Regions from separate parts of the Paenibacillus tritici genome, predicted to be linked through region 3. Evidence: predicted binding sites of a transcription regulator. Region 3 holds the regulator's gene; each other region holds the start of a gene.
What was found. The regulator Rex, encoded in region 3, represses fermentation and respiration genes when NADH is low (regulators of the CRP and FNR family bind a similar motif). The targets are predictions, from matches to a motif close to TTGTGAAATATTTCACAA.
Positions count from the first base shown of each region.

Region 1: a site for Rex is predicted at 5,734-5,751, ahead of KDC22_RS08760 (flavocytochrome c). Genes of this name have one in related genera too.
Region 2: a site for Rex is predicted at 2,161-2,178, ahead of pflB (formate C-acetyltransferase). Genes of this name have one in related genera too.

Region 1 covers NZ_CP073365.1:2,077,255-2,085,098, reverse strand. Annotated here, with positions in the region: gene KDC22_RS08785 (Lrp/AsnC family transcriptional regulator) at 1-363, opposite strand, end outside; gene KDC22_RS08780 (spore coat protein) at 497-895, opposite strand; gene KDC22_RS08775 (hypothetical protein) at 951-1,184, opposite strand; gene KDC22_RS08770 (NAD(P)/FAD-dependent oxidoreductase) at 1,366-2,601, shown strand; gene KDC22_RS08765 (YncE family protein) at 2,677-3,870, opposite strand; gene KDC22_RS08760 (flavocytochrome c) at 4,158-5,717, opposite strand; gene dcuS (DcuS/MalK family sensor histidine kinase) at 5,843-7,453, opposite strand; gene KDC22_RS08750 (FMN-binding protein) at 7,643-7,844, opposite strand, start outside.
Region 2 covers NZ_CP073365.1:5,026,589-5,034,432, forward strand. Annotated here, with positions in the region: gene pflB (formate C-acetyltransferase) at 1-2,072, opposite strand, end outside; gene adhE (bifunctional acetaldehyde-CoA/alcohol dehydrogenase) at 2,334-4,955, opposite strand; gene KDC22_RS21895 (ABC transporter substrate-binding protein) at 5,404-6,873, opposite strand; gene KDC22_RS21900 (carbohydrate ABC transporter permease) at 7,007-7,844, opposite strand, start outside.
Region 3 covers NZ_CP073365.1:4,785,153-4,792,996, forward strand. Annotated here, with positions in the region: gene KDC22_RS20695 (amidohydrolase) at 1-495, opposite strand, end outside; gene KDC22_RS20700 (redox-sensing transcriptional repressor Rex) at 482-1,135, opposite strand; gene dinG (ATP-dependent DNA helicase DinG) at 1,312-4,173, opposite strand; gene KDC22_RS20710 (tetratricopeptide repeat protein) at 4,294-4,908, opposite strand; gene panD (aspartate 1-decarboxylase) at 5,047-5,430, opposite strand; gene panC (pantoate--beta-alanine ligase) at 5,423-6,313, opposite strand; gene panB (3-methyl-2-oxobutanoate hydroxymethyltransferase) at 6,315-7,181, opposite strand; gene KDC22_RS20730 (biotin--[acetyl-CoA-carboxylase] ligase) at 7,507-7,844, opposite strand, start outside.

The sequences.
Region 1 (7,844 bases), 2.7 Mb from region 3:
AAAATTGGCGACCTCGCGCAGATTGCGGCCTTCCACTTCAACCAGCAGATCGTAAGCCCCCGACATCAGATAGACTGACTTCACCTGCGGATACAGATAGATCCGTTCGGCAATACCTTCGAAGCCGCGGCCCCGTTCCGGCGTGATCTGCACCTCGATCAGGGCAGTCACCCGTTCATCATCCACTTTATCCCAATTGACAACCGTCGCATATTTCACAATAACATGATCCTGTTCCATTTGTGCAATCACGGATTTAACATCTTCTTCTTCCGCACCAAGCAGGGTCGCCATTAAGGCTGTTGAGCTTCGCGCATCCTCCTTGAGCAGTTCCAGCACTTTCCTCTTCAATTCTTCATTCATTTCCTAGCCTCCTGCGAAAAGAGTTTAGTATTAATATGACATGAAAATAACCGTTCTGCAAACAAAATAACCCCGCCGGGGCGGGGTTATAATAGATGAAGCGCTCTTATGCTTCACCAGTCAGGCGTCAGGGTTACATATAATAGGAACCGTTATTATGCTGCTGCACGTTAGCCTGATGCTGCGGAACATTGGAGCCGTGGTTGTAGGCACCTGCTCCGCCCGTTTTCTCGCGTACGAACTGCTGCAGTTTCTGCTGAGTCTGCTGGGCACTCTGAATCTGTTTGTCCACATCCTGGCGCAGTGCTTTACCGGGAGGGGCATACATGTTCAACTGAGACATCTGCATGTACAGATCTCCCTGAATTCTGAGGGTATCCATCGTTAATTCATTGAACACCCGTCTTACTGCCGGACAATTCGATTCTGTGGCTGCTGTTGTATACTCACGGACTGTCCGCTTCAAATCAGCCAGAATCGTGTAGAGTAAATCCTCATCCGCCATAAATGGCGTTCCATTGTGTACGTTCACCGTAATACCTCCTTAAAGTTTGTGAGCATCTGCTTCCGGTTGCTACAGACCCTACTTATTGCGGCTGGGTCGGCGCATACTGCTGATGCTGATGCAGCAGCTGTACCAGCATATCCATATGGTGGGTATGACTCTGGATCTGCTGGATGCAGATTCCCTGAACCGTGGAATTCTGGGTGGTTCCGGCTGTAGCAGCCAGCTGCTTAATCAGCAAATCCTCGTTGGAAATGGAATCGGCGATGTATTCCAATTCTTTTCCGCTAAGTGCCTGCATTTGGTTAGATTGCATGTTCGGTATTCCCTCCTTCTGGATGTTCAAGCGTTGCTTAGTATGCCTCAGAGGGAAAATCTTTATGTGCCTTCTGGCACAATGATAGCTAACCAATTATGGATTAACCCGTGCTCTACGCATTAGAATTTGTACAATTGCAAACAATATAACTCTGGATATTCAAAGGAGCGACCAAACCATGAGACTTATCAGCGGGCATCTGCCCTGGGAGCATACCCTGCTTCATCCTCCGGTGTATCCGGTACTTACTGAAGACATCACCTGCGACTGTCTTATTGTGGGCGGCGGTATGGGCGGAGCCATGATGTCCTACCGGATGTCCCATAGCGGAGCAGACACCGTCCTCATCGACAAAAAAACAGTCGTCACCGGAAGCTCCCACGCCAATACGGGGCTGATTCAGATCGCCAATGACAAATCGCTTACCTCTTGCATGAATACCTTCGGTGAAGAGAACGGCGTGCTGTTCTATAAGCTCTGTCAGCAGGCTATGCGTGCTATTCTTGAGCTGCCCGGCAAGCTGGATATAGATCCTCAGATTATGGAGCGCAGCAGCTTGCTGTACGCCAGCGTGCCGGAAGACGTACCTGTTCTGAAGCAGGAGAATGAGAATCTGATCAAGCACGGCTTCGACTCGGAGTTCTGGGATGAGGATACTATCCGCTCGCATTATTCCTTCTCCAAGCCCGGTGCATTATTCTCCAAAGGCGATGCGGAGACCAATCCGCTGCGGACCGCGCACAGCCTGATTCAAACAGCGCACTCCGGCGGGGTCCGGGTCTATGAGCACACCGAAGCCCTTCATTACGAATACAATGCTGACGGTGTAATCTGCCATACAGAGAATGGCCGGATCTTCGCGAAGAAGGTGGTGTTTGCCATGGGGTATGAAACCCAGGAGATGAAGAAGGACCGGGGCGCTGAGCTGATCAATACCTATGCCATTATGACCGAGCCTCTCCGCAGTCTCCCTAAATGGCATGAACAAAGTCTTCTCTGGGAAACGGCGCGGCCTTATTTATACTTCCGGACCACTCCGGACGGCCGGATTATTGCCGGAGGCAAGGATGAGGCGCTTACCAGTCCCGAGCGGCGGGATGTCCGGGTGCTCTCCCAGGGCCAGCGTCTCATAGAAGAGCTGGTGGCCTTGTTCCCTGAACTCCAAGGCGTCCAGGCCGAATATTCATGGGGAGCCGTATTCGGCACTACCCATGACGGACTGCCTTATATCGGAGAACATCCGGAGTATCCGAATTGTTATTTCATTGAGGGCTATGGCGGGAACGGGACCGTCTACAGTATGATCGCCGCCGAGCTGCTGGCAGATACGCTGGCCGGCAAGATCCGCCCGGAGCTGGACCTGTTCTCGTTGACCCGCCCTGCCAAGCCGGCGCCCTCTCCGGCTGTTATGTAGAAATGAGCTGCCCGGAAGCCGATTCGGCTTCCGGGCAGCTCATCTTTTATCTCCTAAGAACCACTGAATCTGGGATTATGAACTGACCACTGTACCCGAATTCTGCGTTTCGTAAGAGGCGACAATATTCTTGATAATGACATTAGAATCACTGGAGCCAGAGCTAATGTCAATGGCTGCCCCGGCAGTTGCGGTGGCCAGATCAATCGGAACAATAACCGATCTCTGTTCCACGTAAGCCTTGGTGCTATCCTGAGTAATCGTCAGATCGCCTGCGTAATAGAGTTCAATGAACTGAGATACCGTTCCCACCTCGTTATAAATTTGTAAGCCACACGGCGTATTGGCTGTAGCTTGAACCGTGATACACACGAATTCCGGGTTGGGGCATACGCGAATCTGGTCCTGACCTCTATAGCTTTTAATATCCCTAAGTTTTACGGGAGTAATCTCTCCGCTAGCTTTTATAGAGAGATCCTCAAAATATTTAAGGTAGGCCTTATTGGGTGGCGAGGTAGTGAACAATTTAGCCGGTGCGCTGCCAAAGTAAACTCCGGAGACCGTATTATCCAGCACACTTGTGTTTTTCTCTTCACCCGGAGTTGCACCGTTAAAATATTTCAGGAAGCCGTTCGGTCCCAGCACTCCCACAGTATGCCCATCAGGATGAATCACAAGGGGGTTATGGGGAGGATCAAAGGTAAGCTCAGAATTCATTCCAAATGTCGAAATCGAGTTATTATCAACCGAAATGGTTAAGATATAATCCTTGTTATCCTTATATTTACAAGCAACAAAGACAAGCGGGTTGTTGTCGGAGACGGCGAAGGCAAAGGGCTGGCCAACTCCAGTAGGGAGGGTTGTCAATACCTTATTGGTACGGTTATCGATGACCGTGATGGAGTGATTATTGGAATTGGCGACGTAGGCTTTTTGACCAAAGGGATGAACGATGACCGCCGTAGGAGCGGCAGGAGCTAAAGCCGTTACTCCACGGCCGACAGGTAAAGTAGCCATTACTTTATTGTTCTCGGTATTAATGATGGAGACACTGCTCTCGCCCGTGTTAACCACATAGACCTTGTTTCCCAGAGGGTCCATGCACATAGCGCCAGGCTGAGAACCAACCGGAATATGGGTGACGATGCTATCATCCGTGGGATCAATGACGGCAACTCTCCCAAATCTTACTCCAACCTCATAGGAAGCATAAAGGTAAGGAATCGAACCTGCTAAAGTACCGCTGTTGCTGATCTCGTTCTGATTCATTTGTAAAATCCCCTTTCTTGTAGCTGGACCTTATGGACTCACTGGTTCCAGCAGACCGACAAGCTGATGCAGGCGCGCCAGTTGTTCCGGATTCTGCATCAGGTTGTCTGAAGTAGGATATGCATTAATTTTCCAGCCTGACCATCAAAATGTCCTGCCGGGACGCAAAAAGGGCATTTGATAGCCAAGAGATGATAGACGCAAAAAGGATGCCCGCACAAGCCTGACGGCTGTGGAGCATCCTTTTTTCACTCTAAGAATAGATAGTACCCATTTGGAATAATAGCTTATTGCGCTTTGACAAATTCAGCTGACTTGATCCCTGCCTGGCGGCCGAAGATAATAATCTCGGCTACCGAGTTGCCGCCGATGCGGTTCTCACCATGCAGCCCGCCGACCACTTCACCTGCTGCGAACAGGCCTGTGATGGCTTTGCCGTCTTTGTTCAGGACTTCAGTATTGGTGTTGATGACCACACCGCCCATAGTGTAGTGAATCCCAGGGCCGATTTGAATCGCGTAATAGGGGGCCCCGGACAGATCATGGTCCATGCCGGTAGTTCTGCCGAATTCTGCATCCGATTTACTCTTCACCGCATTGTTCCAGGTATCCACTGTAGTCTTCAATTCAGCGGCAGGAATCTTCATTTGTTCCGCCAGCGCCTCAGGAGTATCTGCTGTCAGGACCACGCCCATCTTGATGTATTGCTCCACTGCTTTGACGCGGGATTTCACTCCGGAATCAAAGACAAGATAAGCTGTTTTCTCAGGGAGAGTATTAATCGAAGCGGTCACCTTGTCGCGGGTATTCATTTCGTTGCCGAAACGTTTGCCTGCACTGGATACGAGGATAGCCCCTTCCCCACGGACAGCCTCGCCGATCAGGTAGGATTTCTCCTGCTGTACTGTCGGGTGAACCTGAATCTGATCCATATCGACGGTGGTTCCGCCGACTTTCTCAATCATGGTGATGCCATCGCCGGTGCTGCCGATCTGATTGGTGGTTACCAGCCCTTCCAGGTCAGGTCTAACTTTGGAGATCAGCTCCTTGTTCGCACCGAAACCGCCGGTGGTCACGATAACCGCTGCTGCACTGATGACTTTCTCATCAGCCTGGTTGAACAGAACCTTGACGCCGTTCACCTTACCGTCCTGCACTGTAAGCTCCTTCACATCCGCATTAACGAACAGCGGAATCCCTTGCTCCTGAACATTTCTTACGAGCCCCGCAACCAGATATTGTCCGACTGCAGAGCCGTCTTCCGGACGGTGGGTACGCTTCTCCTTCATTCCGCCGGTAATCGTAATGTTGTTCAAGCGGATGCCAATCGAATCGAGCCAGTCAATAGCACTTGCGGAGCTATCCACGAAGAAATGAAGTAATTCCTTGTTGTTCGTATCGTGACCGCCCTTGAGTGTCTCTTCATAGAACAGCTCATTGCTGTCTTCGATTCCCTGTTCCTTCTGGAACTTCGTCTGCGAAGCATTCATCCCGGAGGACGATTTCGTAGTATTGCCGCCGGCTACAGGCATCTTCTCCAGAATGACCGGATTCATGCCGTTTGCCTTGGCTTCCAACGCCGCAGACATTCCTGCTCCGCCTGCACCGACAATGACGATATCATATTTATCTTGTAATTGATCGTACGGTGTATAGCTCGCTTCGGATGCTCCCGATAAGGCTTCGGCTGTCTCTTTAGGTGCAGCGGTTGCTGCAGGCTCTGTGGCCGCACTGTTGGTTCCTTTGCTCTCCTTGGTGCTGCTGCCTGCATTGTTGCTTCCGCAGCCCGCGATAACCAGCATCACAGACAGAACGAGGATGAGCGTCGCTGTTAATCTCTTATTCATTGTAAGACTTGCCCCCTTGTGCATATTTTCACAATTATCATAGAGGCAATAGAGGAGGTTTTGGAAGCTTCCGTAACTTATTAAAGAGTTTTGTAACTAAAGTAAGTGAATAACCGTCACAAAGTCTACATCTCCTCTTCCTTGACCGCATAGGGCACATCCACGATAAAATGGGCTCCCGGACCGCTGCCCGCGGCAAGCTGAACATGGCCGTTCAGTTTATCCACACTTTTCCTGACCAGATACAACCCGATCCCCCGCTGCTCTCCCTTGGAGGAGAAGCCCTGGACAAATATCTGCTCCTGCTGGTTCACTGGTATTCCCGGACCGTTGTCGCTTACCTCACATAACAGCCGCCCCTCTTCATATTGAAAAGCAAGTTCAACCCGCTTACCGGCTTGACCCCGGAATGCTCCGAGTACCTCCAGCGCATTATCCAGCAGATTGCCGGCAATGGTGATCAGCTCATGAATCACCTGCGGATCTGCCGGCTCCGGCAGATAGCTGTCCTCTGTCAGCAGCAGTTCAATCCCCGCTTCGCGCGCCCGGCTCAGCTTACCCAGCAGGAAACCGGCCATTACCGGATCTTTGATCTGTCTCGTAATCGACCCGATCTCCTTCTGGTAGTTGCTTACGGTGCCCAGAATATATTGCTGCAGCTCATCATACAGACCCATATGCGTCATGCCCATAATCACATGCAGCTTATTCATGAACTCATGGGCACCGGAGCGCAGGGCTTCTGCATAGACGGAGACTCCCGACAGCTTCTCAGCCAGCACCGCAAGCTCAGTCTCATCCCGGAAGGTGGCAATGGCTCCAACGATTGTACCGTTGACCCGGACCGGCAAACTGTTCACAAGCAGAGAGCTGTCCCCTAGCTCCAGTTCCCGGTCCTGTATCCCCTCACCGTTCACCAGCACCCGCTCCAGGCGCAGCTCCGGCCAATAATCGGCTATCTGCCGGTTGATGGCGCTTCCTCCAATCCCCGCTGCCTTCAAGAGCCGCTGGGCCTCCATATTAAGGATCGTAATCCGTGCTTCCTGGTCTACCGCGATAATTCCCTCACGCGTAGACTCCAGCATAGCGCTGCGCTCCTGCAGCAGCTTGGAGATATCCGCCGGCTCCATGCCGAAGACCATCCGCTTGATCCGTGCCGCCAGAATGAACGAGCCGCCAGCTCCAAGCAAGGCTCCCGAGACCAGGATCACGATAATCGTCCATTCATTCAGACGGACCAGCCGCTCGACCCTCTCTAGTGACAGACCGGCGATGACCACTCCTACCTGATGTCCCCGGTTGTTATAGACCGGAACGAAGCCCCGCAGCGACCTGCCCAGCGGCCCTGCTCCTTCCGAGATGCTCTCGCCCCCGCGCAGGGAGATTTCCTGCCCTCCTCCGGCAAAAGGCAGACCGACCAGAGAATCATCCGGATGGGAATAGCGGATACCCTTCATATCGGTCACCACTACAAACATAATGTCATTGCGGCGGGCGATCCTGGAGGTGTAGTCCTGGATCTCCTTGCTGTTTCCTTCGCTAAGCCCCTCTGAGACCAGCGGGATCAGGGCAATCGTACGGGCAATCGTAATCGCCTTATCCTCCAGTGCCTGCCGGGTCTGGGGAATAATCTGATTGCGGAAGATAAAGTATAAGATCAGCAATACCAGCAGCACAACGGCAGAGACCATGACGGCTACCATTGTCCTGAGACTGAGGCTTTTTGTTTTGCCCATGGGCACAAGCCCTCCTTCCAACCCTCTATACAATATCGAACTATATTTGTTGAACTTGAATTTGTAAAGCTCCTCCTTAGGAACGGTTCGAGGGAATGAAGCAAGCCCAGTCCTGCTGCCGGAGACAGGAGGGCTGGGCTTGTATGGCTTGTGTACAACCTTTTCACCTAAAATAATAGAATAGCTAGCTTACTTCTTCTTGGCTTGCTCCAGTGCCTGAGCCACCGCTTCGATAATCCCACCGCTGGAGCCGGAAGCACCGGAGAGGGCGTCGACGCCTTCGGTGGTCTGCTTTTCGATAATTTCGGGAATCGTATTCTCCACCGCCGCATCAATCATAGCTTCGGTTTCCTTATGCTCCTTAACGGTAATGCCCTCAATTTTCTCATCC
Region 2 (7,844 bases), 240 kb from region 3:
TATCCGTCCATCATGAAGACCAGGTTGGACTTACGGGAATCTTCGTCTTTACCCAGCGCCTTAGGAACGATGGAGAAGGTGTTGGAGATACCATCCTGTGCATCGGAGTATGGCAGTTTCGCAACAGAGTTCAGGGATGCCAGGGCGCCCTTCTTGTCGCGTCCGTGCATTGGGTTAGCACCAGGAGCGAATGGTTCGCCTTTTTTACGTCCGTCTGGAGTTGTACCAGTCTTCTTGCCGTATACAACATTTGAAGTGATTGTCAGTACCGATTGAGTCGGCACAGCATCACGGTAAGTTTTGTTTTTGCGGATCATCGACATGAAGGTTTCAACCAGCTCAACTGCGATGTTGTCAACAGCATCGTCGTTGTTACCGTAGCAAGGGAACTCACCTTCAGTTTCGAAGTCGATGGCAATGCCTTGTTCGTTGCGGATCGGTTTAACCTTCGCATATTTAATTGCGCTCAGGGAGTCAGCAGCAACGGACAGTCCGGCGATACCGCAAGCCATTGTACGCAGAATGTCGCGGTCATGCAGCGCCATTTCGATACGTTCGTAGGAATATTTGTCATGCATATAGTGAATGATGTTCAGCGTGTTGACATAAGTCTTAGCCAGCCATTCCATCATTGGTTTGAAACGTTTCATTACTTCATTGTAATCCAGATATTCGGAAGTAATCGCCGGATATTCAGGACCTACCTGAGCGCCGGATTTCTCATCCACACCACCGTTGATAGCATACAGCAGAGCTTTTGCCAGGTTGGCACGGGCACCGAAGAACTGCATTTGCTTACCGATACGCATTGGGGATACGCAGCAGGCAATCGCATAATCTTCGCCCCAGTATGGACGCATTACATCATCGTTCTCATATTGGATGGCACTGGTTTCGATGGAAACCTTGGCACAATATTTCTTGAAGCCTTCCGGCAGCTTCTCGGACCACAGTACGGTCAGGTTAGGTTCCGGTGCAGGTCCCAGATTGTACAGGGTATGCAGGAAGCGGAAGCTGTTCTTGGTTACACGTGTTGTACCGTCTTCAGCCATACCACCGATGGATTCAGTTACCCAAGTAGGGTCGCCGGAGAACAGGTCGTTATAATCAGGCGTACGCAGGAACTTCACGATACGCAGCTTCATTACGAAATGGTCAACGATTTCTTGAGCTTGTTCTTCAGTAAGAGTGCCTTCTTCAAAGTCACGTTGTACATAGATGTCGAGGAAGGAGGATACGCGTCCAAGGGACATTGCCGCACCGTTCTGCTCTTTCACTGCTGCCAGATAACCGAAGTACACCCATTGTGTAGCTTCTTTGAAGTTCATAGCGGGCTTAGAAATATCCATACCGTGAGCTGCAGCCATTTGCTTCAGTTCGCCAAGAGCGCGCATTTGCTCGGACAGCTCTTCACGAAGACGAATGACGTCTTCTGTCATGGAATCCACTTCAAGCTCAGTCAGCTGTTGCTTCTTGTCCTTGATCAGGAAATCAATACCGTACAGAGCAATACGGCGATAGTCGCCGATGATGCGTCCGCGGCCATAAGCATCAGGAAGACCTGTGATTACACCGGATTTACGCACAGCTCTCATGTCTGGTGTATATGCATCAAATACGCCTTGGTTATGCGTTTTGCGGATGTTCGTGAACATGTCAACGATATTCTGCGGAAGCTCGAAGCCGTAAGCCTTAGTAGCGTCGATCATCATCTTGATACCGCCGAACGGTTGAATGGAACGTCTGAATGGCGCATCAGTCTGAACGCCTACAATCTGTTCCTTGTCTTTGTCAATGTATCCCGGGTTATGGGAAGTAATGGTGGAGACAGTATCGAGGGAAACATCCCATACGCCGCCTCTTTCTCTTTCTTCCTTGCTCAGTTGGGAGATAATCTTCCACAGTTCAGTAGTATTGCTGGTAGGACCTACAAGGAATTCTTCGTTTCCTTCGTAAGGCTTGATGTTCTTGGCGATAAAGTTGTTAACGTCAACTTTCTTAGCCCATGTACCTTTTGCAAAACTTCTCCAGCCCGACTTAACCTCTTGTACTTCTTTTTCAATCACCGACATGCTAAATCCCTCCATTTATATTTAGTATATTTGTAGAGATCGCGGGCTTGAAGGTTAATCCCGTGTCTCGTGATCCCGTAGCTACTGGTTGTTATAAAATTCACAATCGTGACTGTATAACTGGGATCTTTGTTTATATAAACATTTTAGTTTATTTTCTGAAAAAGGACTGTGACAAATATCACTCTTTCGGTGATATTTGTCACTTCCATCCAGTCCCATATTAACCTTTAACCTTATTCTTCGCCAGGCAACCGTTAATTAATTATCGAATTTTCCGTAGAATGCGTTGCGGTATACATCGGCAAGCTCAGATACCAGCGGCATTTTAGGGTTGGCAGTTGTACATTGGTCTTCAAATGCACGGTCAGCCAGGTAATCTACACGGGATTCAAAGTCCTTTGGATCGAAACCAAGAGCCGAGAAGGATTCTTCGATACCGAGTTTTTTGTTCATGTCGCGGATGGCATTGATCAGGCTGGTTACGCCTTCTTCGGTTGTACGAGCCGGCAATCCGAGAATACGGGCGATTTCGGCATACCGTTCGTCAGCTACAAAGTGCGAATATTTAGGGAACGAAGCGAACTTCGTAGGCTTCTTGGCATTGAAGCGGATAACATGCGGCAACAGGATCGCATTAGTGCGGCCGTGTGCTGTGTGATACTGTCCGCCCCATTTGTGGGCCAAGCTGTGGTTAATCCCCAGGAATGCATTGGCAAATGCCATACCGGCAAGTGTTGAAGCGTTGTGCATTTTCTCACGGGCCAGCTTATCGCCTTGCAGTGCGGATTTCTCCAGCCACTGGAATACCAGCTGAATCGCTTTGATTGCCAGACCATCGGTGTAGTCACTGGCCATTACAGATACATAAGCTTCGATCGCATGTGTCAATACGTCCATACCTGTATCGGCAACAGCGGTCTTAGGCAAGCTGTATACAAACTCCGGATCAATAATTGCTACATCTGGAGTCAGCTCATAATCGGCCAGAGGATACTTCGTATTATTGCCTGTTGTCTTGTCTGTGATAACTGCGAACGATGTAACTTCAGAACCGGTACCCGAAGTTGTTGGAATCGCAACGAATTTCGCTTTGTTGCCGAGCTTAGGGAATTTGTATACCCGTTTGCGGATATCCATGAACTTCTGCTTCAGACCGTTGAAGTCTGCATCCGGATGTTCGTAGAACAGCCACATTCCCTTGGCAGCATCCATTGGGGAACCGCCGCCGAGTGCAATGATGCAGTCCGGCTGGAATCTGTTCATCATAGCCGCGCCTTTTTCTACAGTAGTGGTCGACGGGTCTGGTTCAACTTCAGAGAATACTTCGATCGCTACAGGAGTCTGACGTTGACGCAGGTAGTGCTCCACTCTTTCAACATAGCCCAGCTTCACCATCATAGGGTCAGTGATGATTGCTACACGAGTGATGTCAGGCATTTTAGCCAGATACTGAGTGGCTCCCTTTTCGAAGTAAATCTTGTCAGGTACTTTAAACCATTGCATATTCACGGTACGACGGTTCACCCTTTTCACGTTGATCAGATTGATTGCAGTCACGTTCTGCGATACAGAGTTGCGTCCGTAAGATCCGCAGCCCAGTGTCAATGAAGGGATATTGGTGTTGTAAATATCGCCGATTGCGCCGTGTGTTGAAGGCGAGTTGACGAGAATACGTCCGGTTTGCAGACGGTTCGAGAACTTCATGATAACTTCTTCGTTGTTCGAGTGAATCGCCGAGCTGTGGCCCATGCCGCCGAATTCAACGATTTCAGCTGCGCGTTCGATACCCTGGTCAGCGTTCTTCACTTTGTAGCAAGCCAGAACAGGACTCAGCTTCTCAGCGGACAGCGGATATTTCGTACCTACGCCTTCAAGCTCAGCTACCAGGATCTTGGTTCCGGCTGGAACCTGGATACCGCACATTTCAGCGATCTTCACAGCGGATTGACCGACGATTGCCGGGTTAACCGCACATTTCTCTACGTTCATTGCGCCGCTTGTCAGCTTGGCAGCCTCTTCTTTGTTAACAAAGTAGCAGCCGTTCGCAATCATCTTCTTCTTCACTTGGTCGAAAATAGCTTCTTCAATGATAACCGCTTGCTCGGAAGCACAGATCATGCCGTTATCGAAAGTCTTCGACAGGATAAGGTCAGTAACAGCCTGATCAATGTCAGCACTCTTCTCAATGAAGGCAGGTACGTTACCAGGACCTACGCCGAGTGCCGGTTTGCCGCAGCTGTAAGCTGCCTTGACCATTGCCGATCCGCCGGTTGCCAGAATCAGCGCAACGTCCGGATTGTTCATCAATGCGTTTGTTTTATCCATTGTAGGAAGTTCAATCCATTGGATGAAGTTCTCAGGTGCGCCGGCTGCTACGCCTGCATCATGCAGAATTTTGGCTGCTGCCGCACTGCACTCTTGCGCTGACGGGTGGAAACCGAATATAATAGGGTTACGTGTCTTAGCGGAAATCAAAGCTTTAAACATCGTGGTGGATGTTGGGTTGGTTACCGGTGTGATACCCATAATGATTCCGACTGGTTCAGCAATCTTCTGGAAGCTGTCATAAGCGTTATCCTCAATAACGCCTACAGTCTTGTCGTACTTAATTCCGTGCCAGATATATTCAGTGGAGAAGATGTTCTTCGTGATTTTGTCTTCGTATACTCCGCGTCCTGTTTCTTCAACAGCCAGTTTTGCCAGGTACATATGCTTGTCGAGTCCAGCCAGTGCCATTGCATGAACGATTGTGTCTGTCTGCTCTTGATCCAGGCCCATGAACGCTTCGTGGGCTTTCTTTGCTTTATCCACCAAAACCTGAATGTACTCTTCAGCGGTGGTTTGTTTCACTTGGGCGGCGACTTCGTTTTTAACTGCCATCTCCCTCGTCCTCCTGTCAATTTTTAGGTTGTTTCTTTCTATACATTTATCTTAGCACATCCGTTTCACCTTGTATAGTGAAATCTTTCACAAAGTTTAAAGTTTTTTTTGAGTTGTTTTCAAAGCGCTTTCATTCGATCATATACCGGTATTTCTTCCATATTATATGTAATATTTAATTGATATTTGTCTGTTCTGCGAACTGCAATCCTCCAGTTCCATCTTTAGTGTGTTCATTCTCGATCCATTCTCGCTTTTCTCCCGATTGTCACCTCTAAATAATGGTAACCGTATCCAATTATTCAATAGATATTTTGCCCCCGCGTTCATCCAGGTACACTATGCCCAAATTATAAATATAAATTACAGCGAGAAGTGTAAGGATGATTGATCAAAAAACAGGAGACGGCATCGCTGCCGTCTCCTGCTTGATTATTATCGCCGGGTACTACTCCACTTTGATGGTATCGAAGAATTTCTTCTGCACCGTTGAAGCTGCGGCATCTAGCTGCGCCTTGGAGTCCGTGCCTTCCTTGGCGAACAGCTCCTGAATCACGTTGGACATCGTCGCATAGTAATCCTGGGTATTGTACTGGGCTTCAGGCTTGCCGTCCAGCAGTGCCATAATGTCCGTATTATATTGATAGACAATGTCGGAGTACTTGTCGTATACCGATTTGGTCTTCTTGCCGAACTCGGAATCCGCAGCATAGTAATCGAGCAGCGGCGGAATAAAGTATTTGCCGTCCGCCTTGCGCTGCTGCAGAATCGCATCAAGCGCCTCCAGGCCTTTGTCAGAGAAGTAATCGAAGGTAATGTATCGGAAAGCCATCTCCTGCTCATCCTTGGTGGCGTTCGGGTTAATGACCAGATAATCCCCGCCGAGTACACCGGTATGCTTGCCGCCCTTCTCAGCCGCCGGCATCGGATAAGTCAGAACATCCTCAGGCTTCAGTCCGCCCTGATTGAGCGCCTGTTCAATGACACCGTCTGATCCGGCCATAACCATCGCTGTGCGGCCCTGCTGGAAGGCGCCTACCGCATCGCCCCAGCCAAGCGCCCAGTCCTGGGGAACCGCTTTGGCTTCCCATCTCAGCTTCTTATAGAAGTCCAGCGCTTTGATACCGGCCTCGGAATTGAAGGTTGCCACTACCTTGCCGCCTTCAATCTTCTGAATCTCCCCGCCTGCTTCGAACAGGAAGTTGGTCCAGTTCCAGCCTGCTTCGTTGCCTTTCCCCATTGGAGCAATACCCGAGATTCCCTTTTTGGGATCTGCTGCTCCTTTGGCCGTGTTCAGCATATCCTCCCAGGTCCAATCCATTGCCGGGACGGCTACACCTTTGGCATCGAGCATCTTTTTGTTAATCATTGTTGTCGTGACATAACCCTTCTGCGTTACACCGTACACCTTGCCGTCAATAATGAACTGGTTCTGCAGCACAGGATTGATCTGATCCTTGAACTCATAGTTGTTCCACAGATCCGTAACATCGGCGACCCAGCCCTTCTCCACCAGGAATTTTGCTTCGGTCGCATAGGTATTGAAGAAGGTAGGCGCTTCGTTCGCAGCCATCTTCACACCGATCTCACTTACATTATACTGCCAGTCATCCTTGACAATCTCCACGTTCGGATAGACTTCCTGGAACCGCTTGATCTTGTCATCCTCCTGCGCTCTTACCTCGGTCAGGTCAGGTGTGGGATAGTGGATTTTGATTGTTACTTTTCTCTGGGTGATATCATCAACCGGCGCCTCTGTAGGAGCAGTGGTTTCTTTTGACGCAGTGGTCGCCGCAGGTGCAGGTGCCCCATCTCCTCCATTTGCCGCCGGCTTGTTCCCGTTATTATTGCCGCCGCAGGCGGACAATAACGTTCCCGTCACCAGGAGACAGGCTAACACGCTGGAAAATTTACGCATTGAAACTCCCCTTTTCCATTCATAATGTACTTACAAATTCATCTTAAAAGAGAAACCGTTTGCAAACGAGGTGTAATCATATTACTTTCATGTGCAGGTATACGATCCGGTGCGCACTATAGCCTCTTCCTGCTCATCCTTTGACCGCCGACAACGATACCCCGCGCATAATGAACTTCTGGAAGATCAGGAAGACGAGAATCGGCGGCAGCGACACCAGGAACAGGATGGCGAATTTGATGTTCGTATTCAGTGCTTTTACATTGATAACGTACTTATAGATCGCAGTTGCCAGTGTATATTTGTCCTCACTGTGCATCACAAGGGACGGCCAGAACCAATCGTTCCAGGCTGTGGAGAAGATAAAGATCGCCAGCGTTGCAAATATCGGAATGGACAACGGAACGGCAATCGTGAAGAAGCTTCTCGGCTCCGAGGCCCCGTCAATCCGCGCGGCTTCAAGAATCTCCGGATGAATCCCGTCGAAGAAATTCTTCAGCAGCAGGAAGAAGAAGGTATTCGCACCCGCTGGCAGCCAGAACGCGGCATACTGATTGAGCAGCCCGAGTTCCTTGAGATTGACAAAGTTCGGAATCATATAGCTGGTGGCCGGAATGAACAGCGTCATCAGGAAGAAGAAATAGAAGGCCTTCCGGTAAGGCACATTCATCCGCGAGATGCTGAAGGCGGCCAGTCCCAGAACCACCAGGGTAGCTACCATATTTCCGGCGAAAATATACAGCGTGTTCCGCAGGAACATCGGCAGGTCGATGTAATCCAGCGCATCCTTAAGGTTGGCGAAATGCCACTCCTGCGGGAAAAAATGCGGCGGGAAGGAATTGACCTCGACGTTGGACTTAAGTCCGTTGAACATTGTCATGAGTATGGGATACAGCATGCTGAAAATCATTAATAAAATGAAAAACACCATGATTCCGTATACGACTCTGTTGCTGGTCTTCTTCAGATCG
Region 3 (7,844 bases):
CGCCTCTGCGAGCTTGGACTTCTGCTCCTCTTCCGGGCATAGCCCGATCACGCCGCGCATCAGCACAGCCCGAATCCCGGATTGTCCGGTCACTTCTGCTACCCGGTCCATATGATCATACATATCGAGGAAAGTCGTCGTCCCGCCCTTCAGCATTTCCAGCACGGACAACGAGGTTCCCCAATATACATCATCACCAGTGAATTTCGCTTCCATCGGCCACATCTTCTCCTGCAGCCAGGTCTGAAGCACCATATCATCACCGTATCCGCGCAGCAGCGACATTGCCGTATGCCCATGGGTATTCACAAGACCCGGCATGAACAGCAGACGGCTGCCGTCCACCACCCGAGCATTCTCTTCCATGACAGGCTCAGCTTCACCTATGTAAGTAATCAGATCGTCCTCAATGGTCATATACCCGCTTAGAACCGGCTTGTCACTGCCCGGAACCAGGAAACGGCCATGCTTGATTATCGTCTTATTGCTGCTCATCTTCGGTCTCTTCCTTTCCATCATGCAAATAATAGGCCAGGCTCTGCAGATCGGTGGTAAAGTCTGCGGCATGAATCCGGATATTGGCAGGAGTCTTGAGAATAACCGGTGCGAAGTTCAGAATAGCCTCGATGCCGGAGTCTACAAGAATATCAGCTACGTTCTGGGCTTCGCTGTCCGGTACGGTAATGATCCCGATGCGGATTCCCTGGGAACGGATCGTATCGCCGAGCTCTTCCATCGGCTGCACAACCAGTGAGTTGATCTGCTGGCCCACCTTCGGCGGGTAAGCATCGAAGACGGCCGTAATCTTCATCGTATCCTTCAGATAGGCATTGTAATTGGACAAGGCATGGCCAAGATTACCGGCGCCTACCAGAGCGACGTTGATTTGCTGGTCAAGCTTCAGGATATGACGGATTTTCTCGATCAGATAGGATACATCATAACCGATGCCTTTTCTGCCGAAATCACCGAAATAAGCCAGATCCTTACGGATCTGAGCAGGGTTCAGATCAAGCTTCTGGCCCAGCTCCTGAGAAGAAACGGTTGAGATTTCGCGTTTTTGGAGATCGTTCAGGAAACGCAGGTACACTGGAAGCCTGCGGACGACAGCCTCCGATATTTTATCCGATTTCATGTTTTCTCCTCCTAAAAGTTTGGATAGCATACGCTTCCTTGTATAACTTCGCTAAACTTGCCTCGAAAGCCAATTATAGGAACCGTGCCCCGCCGCCTGCCTGACTCAGCAGCTACAGCCGGGGCGCGGATCTTCAGGTTAACCATAACTTATTCATCATATCAATAGCAGAGGAATTAGGAAACCCCGCCTTCTTCCAGCCATTCGGCGATCCTCGGGACCATCTGATCCGTCAGCATATGCTCCATCTTGGGGCCGGGCAGAGAATACAGGAAGTATTTGCCATAATAAGATTCAATGACCCTGGTATCATATACAATAACGATTCCGCGGTCCTGCGCCGTGCGGACCAGCCGCCCGAAGCCCTGCTTGAAGCGGATGACGGCCTGCGGGACGGACAGCTTCATGAACGGATTCTTCTTCTGTGCCTGGAGCAGCTCCGACTTCGCCTCAGCCAGCGGATGATTCGGCGGCTGGAACGGAAGTCTGACGATCGCCAGGCAGGTCAAGGCTTCCCCGGGGATATCCACCCCTTCCCAGAAGCTGCTGGTCCCCAGCAGCACAGAAGCCGAGCTGTCCTGGAAGCGACGGATCAGCTTGCTCCGGCTGCCGCCCTCCACCCCTTGTCCAAGCACCGCGATATCCTGCGAGGCAAGCGCCTCCTTCAGCGGATCATAGACCTGGCGCAGCATCTTGTACGAGGTGAACAGCACCAGCATCCGTCCCCGGGTAGCTACAGCGGTCTCAGCAAGGGAATGCACCAGCGTGTCCACAAAACGGGCATCCCCTATACTTCCCTTGACGCTCGGGAAGTCACGGGGGATCACCAGCAAAGCCTGCTCCCGGTATTTGAATGGCGACGGAAGCAGTGCGGTCATCAGCTGCCCTTGCTCCGCAGCCTCGCCAAGACCCAGATTGTCAATCATGAACTGGAAGGACTTATCTACGGACAATGTGGCCGAGGTCAGGATAACGCTCTTCTTCTTGTCGAAGAACAGCTCCCTGAGCTGGGTGCTGACATCCACGGGAACGGCGTACATCTGCAGCGACTTGCCTTTATAGTTGCCGCTTCCCTCCAGCCAGTACACGATATTCTCATCATTCAGATTCATGAAGAAACGAATCTGTTCCCTGATGGAGGCCAGATCCTTGAACAACCCGCTAATATCCGTGACAAGACCGTCCGAGGAGGACTGGCTGTCCGTGTCACGCATCTCACTGAGCATCTTGTCACCCCTGCGGATGATATCGCTCAAGCTGAGGTTAAGCGTATTCTCCAGGGCAGCCAGCTCTTCCCAGTCTTTGGGCTTCTTGCCCGGCTGCAGCCGGGCCACCAGCTGACCGGCTTCCCCGGCACCGGCATCGCTGCGCTCGGGCAGCAGCCCGAAGAGCCTGTCGCTAAGCGCATCCCAGGACTCCTTCACCGTCAACAGATCGGGATAGATCCGGTCGATCACTCCGCTCCATTCGGAAGCCTGCTCACTGCCGGAAGACTGCAGAGCCATGCGAAGAGCAGGCAGCTGGCCGCTCCGGCTATCCTTGTACAAGCGGGTAAGCGTATGGGCAACAGTGAAGTATTTCATCTGCATGCCAAGATGCTTGCCGGCGATATCCTCCAGATGATGAGCTTCATCAATGATGAGATGCTCATAAGCCGGAAGGAGCTGATGGCCGGCCTTGACATCAGCGAACAGCTTGGAGTGATTGGTAACCACAACATCGGATATCCCGGCTTCGTGTTTGGCCCGGTGGTAATAACATTTGCGGAACCAGGGACAGGCCCGGCCCAGACAGGAATCGGTGTCACTGGCAACGGTCTCCCAGAAATCACCGCCGCGTCCGCTTAAGTTAAGCTCCTCGTCATCCCCGGTCTCCGTCTGGGTAAGCCAGACGATCATTTGGGCAGCCGTAAGCGCTTCTTCCCTTGGACTTGTGAAGTCTTTTTTGTTAATTCTGTGTTCAAACTTGCGCAGGCACAAATAGTGCCCTCTTCCCTTGAAGATCGAAGCCTTGAACGGGAACGGCACCACACTGGTCAGCAGAGGGATGTCCCGCTCCCGCAACTGGTCCTGGAGGTTGATCGTATGCGTGCTGACCATAACCTTCTGGTTGCTGCGGACACTGTGATAGATAGCCGGAAGCAGATATCCGAGCGATTTGCCGGTGCCTGTTCCCGCTTCAATCAGCAGATGCTTATCCTGCTCCAGCGCCGTCATGACCTCATGGATCATCAGCTCCTGGGCCTCACGGCTCTCATACTGGGGAAGAGCAGCCTTCAGCCGCTTGGTTACCTCGTCCATATATTCCTGGAAGGTAATGTTCTCCAGCGGATTACTGCTGCCTTCCTCCCGCGGGGAAGGCAGCTCGGCCCAGTCGCCCACGGCAAGCGCCAGCTGACGGTAGAAGGTCAGCTCGCCTTCCGGCTGAAAGGTCTCCATCTCCCGCTCTCGCAGCAGACCGTCGAAATACCAGGCCAGGTCACTGTCTTCGTCCGCGAACAGCTCATTCAGCCGCTGAATCGTCAGGAGCGGCAGACTGTGCAGCTCCTCCAGACATTTAAGCAGCACAATAGCCGTGGCCAGCGCATCGCTGTCCGCCTGATGGGGACGCTCATGCGTGATGCCGAAATGTTGGCTCACCGCGCCAAGCTGATAGGTGCTCAGCGAGGGGAAGCATATTTTGAGAAAATCAATTGTATCCAGAATACGCCCCTGAAACGGCAGGTAGCCGCAGCGGTCCAGCGCATTCTGCAGGAAATGAAAATCAAAGGCTACATTGTGACCAACGAGGACAACATCATCCAGCAGCGGCACCAGCTCCATCATCATCTCATCCAGCTCCGGCGCATCCTGCACATCACTGTCAGTAATTCCGGTCAGGCCCGTAATAAAAGGAGGAATTGGTGCTCCGGGCTTGACGTAGGAACCATACACCCTGGAGATAGTCCCGTCTTCTTCTATAATGGCAAGGCCAACCTGGATGATTTCACCCACAGATTGGGTTCCCGTAGTTTCAAAATCAAGCACGGCAAATTTCATTATAAGTTCTATTCCCTTTCACTTGAGACTCTTTATCAGCATAACAGAAGTTACGAAAAAAGGCGATGCAAACCCCCGGGAAGTGGGGAGGTCGCATCGCTTGAAGGAACCGGAGATAAATTATAAAAGCGAAACCAGCTGATGTCCGAACTGGAGCTTCCCGCCCCGCCTGCGGCACACCTCCAGATTAACGTTCGGCTCCGGAAGGGCCGGATCATGCTGCAAGGCCTGGCTGAACAGCTCACTGGCTTCATTGAAACGTTCCTGCGAAGCACGGATACAGCCAAGCGCATTATAAATCATCGCCTTCAGCTTCGCCTCACGGATCAGGCCCAGCATATGGTTCAGGTGTCCCCAGGCTGTCTCCGCCTCGCCTTCCTGCAGATAAGCCATGGCCAAATATAGGCGGGCTGCCAGACTGTCAGGGTGTTTATCTGTGACCTGCCGGAACTGTTCAATACATTTGCGGTACATCAGCAGCTTGTAATAGCCCTGCCCCCTGACAAAAGCGTCCATGCCAAGCTCAGGCGCTTCCTCTTCGGGCAACTCCTCCGGCGGAACCTGAAAGTCCGCCTGTTCACGGAATTCGCTAAGCTTTTCGGCAAAGACCAGCCACTCATCCATTACATTATCGCTGATCCAGTGGAGCATATTATACTTGGATAAAAGGTCGCTTCGGCGGTCACCCTCCGCAGTAGGGAAGTCGGTTTGGATCTCCTGCAGCATCTTGTTCATCTCAGCAAATAAATGTTGAAACACCGGACATCCCACCCTTACTGATAATGAAGTCAGCTTAAGCTTGCCTGCCTTCATTTTTCACAAGAACAGGTGTCTTCATCCCTGCCATTGATTACATGGCTCAAACAGCGGGATTTAGGCAATCGTCGCGTGTAGCTCATGATCCGCCAGCTTCACCGGCTTATTGTCCGCATCGACAAACACTACAGTGGGCTTGTGTGACGCCAGCTCCTCGGAGGACATCACAGCATACGAGATAATAATGACGGTATCTCCAGGCTGCACCAGGCGGGCTGCCGCCCCGTTCAGGCAGATGACGCCGCTGCCGCGCGGGCCGGGAATGACATAGGTCTCCAGCCGGGAACCGTTATTATTGTCCACGATCTGCACCTTCTCATTCTCCAGCAGGTCTGCGGCTTCCATCAGGTCCTCATCAATGGTAATGCTGCCCACATAATTCAGATTGGCTTCAGTGACCGTAGCCCGGTGGATCTTGGATTTCATCATATGTCTAAACAAGTGCGTGTGCCTCCTTAGGAATAAAAACATTATTGTCAATCAGCCGGGTTCTGCCGAACTTCACGGCAAGTGCGATAATAACTTCGCCGTCCGCTTCGCTCAGCCTGCTGCCGCCTTCCAGACTCTCAAGGTCAGGGAAGGTTAGAATCTCTGCGTAATCAATGACCGCGAGGGAAGATTCAGCAATCACCGAACCCAGCATACCGCGCGCTTCATCCACCGTACTGATTCTGCCCTCTTCAATAGCCTGACGCACTTCACGCAGCGAACGGGACAAGACCAGGGCCTGTCTGCGCTCTTCCGCGCTCAGATAGACATTGCGTGAGCTTAACGCCAGCCCGTCTTCCTCACGGACAATCGGACATGCGATAATCTCTACATTCATGTTCAGGTCAGCTACCATCCGGCGCAGAACGGCAACCTGCTGGGCATCCTTCAATCCGAAGAAGGCATAGTCGGGCTGCACAATATGAAACAGCTTGCTGACCACAGTAGTTACTCCGTCAAAATGCCCCGGCCGGGACGCACCGCAGAGCTGTGTGGTCAGTGAGGAGACCGAAACCCCTGTACGGATCGGCTGCGGGTACATCTCTTCCACACTCGGAATAAACACCAGATCGGCACCCTCGCGTTCGGCCAGCTCCAGATCACGCTGCTCATCGCGGGGATAGGATGCAAAATCCTCATTCGGCCCGAACTGCAGCGGGTTGACGAAAATACTCATCACCACGGTGCCGCTCTTCTCCCCCGCCTTGCGCAGCAGGCTGGCATGTCCTTCGTGTAAATATCCCATTGTAGGCACAAACCCAACGGGACCGTGGCCTCCTTGACGCATATATTCAAGCGCTTCGCGCAGTTCTGCAATTGTTCTGAGGACTCTCATCTTATTTCGCTCCTTTGCCGGCATTGCCGTATAAAGATTCCAGCACCGTCTCGTCCGCATTAAACACATGCTCCTGCGCCGGGAACGAGCGGTCCTTCACTTCCTGAACGTAGCTGCTGATTCCTTCACGGATCAGACTGCCTACATCCGCGTAGGTCTTGACGAACTTCTTCTCCCGGTAAGGAGAGGCATAACGCAGAACGTCATGGAACACCAGCACCTGACCGTCACAATAACGTCCAGCACCGATCCCGATAGTCGGAATGCTGACTGCCTTAGAGATGGCCGCAGCCACTTCCTCTGTCACCAGTTCAAGCACGATCCCGAAGGCTCCGGCAGCTTCCAGCGCCTTGGCTTCATCCATCAGACGCTGTGCATCCTTGGGGTCCTTACCCTGAATCCGGTAGCCGCCGATCATATTGACCGATTGCGGGGTTAAGCCGATATGGCCGAGGACCGGAACTCCCGCAGACACAACTGCGGAGACGGTGGAGCAGATCTCTAGTCCGCCTTCCATTTTGACCGCATGGGCCTGACCTTCCTGCATCAGTCTGCGCACGCCGCGCAAGGTCTCATCTACACTGCCGTGATAGGTCATGAACGGCATATCCGCGATAATAAAAGTATGCTGTGCTCCGCGTTTCACCGACCGGGTATGGTAGACCATATCCTCTATGGTAACCGGTAACGTTGTATCATAACCAAGCACGACGTTCCCCAGTGAATCGCCTACCAGAATCAGGTCTATTCCTGCTTCCTCAGCCAACAGGGCTGAAGGATAATCATAAGCGGTGATCATGCTTAGGGGCACACCATCCGTTTTCATTTTTTTCATTTTGATAATATTCAGTGCATGTTTGTCTGCCATTCGCTCTCATTCCCCTTTTCCATAAAATACGCGTTCTCCGCGCAAACAAAAAAACCCTTTAGCATTAGTCCGCTAAATAGGTCCGAAGGGCAAAAAAGAGTCACTCGCGATCGTCCCTTCTGTCTCGGTCCTTACGGCTCAGAGCAGAATCCAACGTAACCGTCACATCCAGTTATGAAGGTATATCCGGTAACACAACTTCCTGGTATAAGCTTCTCTTACACAAGTACAGCTCGCCAATGCGATGCCGCCTATGAACACAGTATATCAAAAAATTACAACAAATAACACCAAAAAATATGACAAGGGCTGTGACCCTTGCCATTCAGATCATTTCAACTTCACCGGACAGCACGCTGGTAATACCGCCTGTCCCGCTGCGCACCAGCAGTCCGCCGTTATCATCAAGCCCGACAGCAGTCGCCTCGGTGCGTCCCTGGGGAGTGTTCACGCTCACCTGGCGGCCCAGTGTGACCGACATCGACTCCCATAGCTCCTTCACAGGCTGGAAGCCCCGCTCCTGGTACAGGGCATACAAATATTCGAGTTCCTCCAGCACGGCTTCCGCAAGTCTTGTCCGGTCTACCGGAATGCCGCCGCCTTCAATCAGCAGCGAGGTTCCAATTCCCTTAAGCTCCTCAGGATAATCCGCCTCTGTCAGAT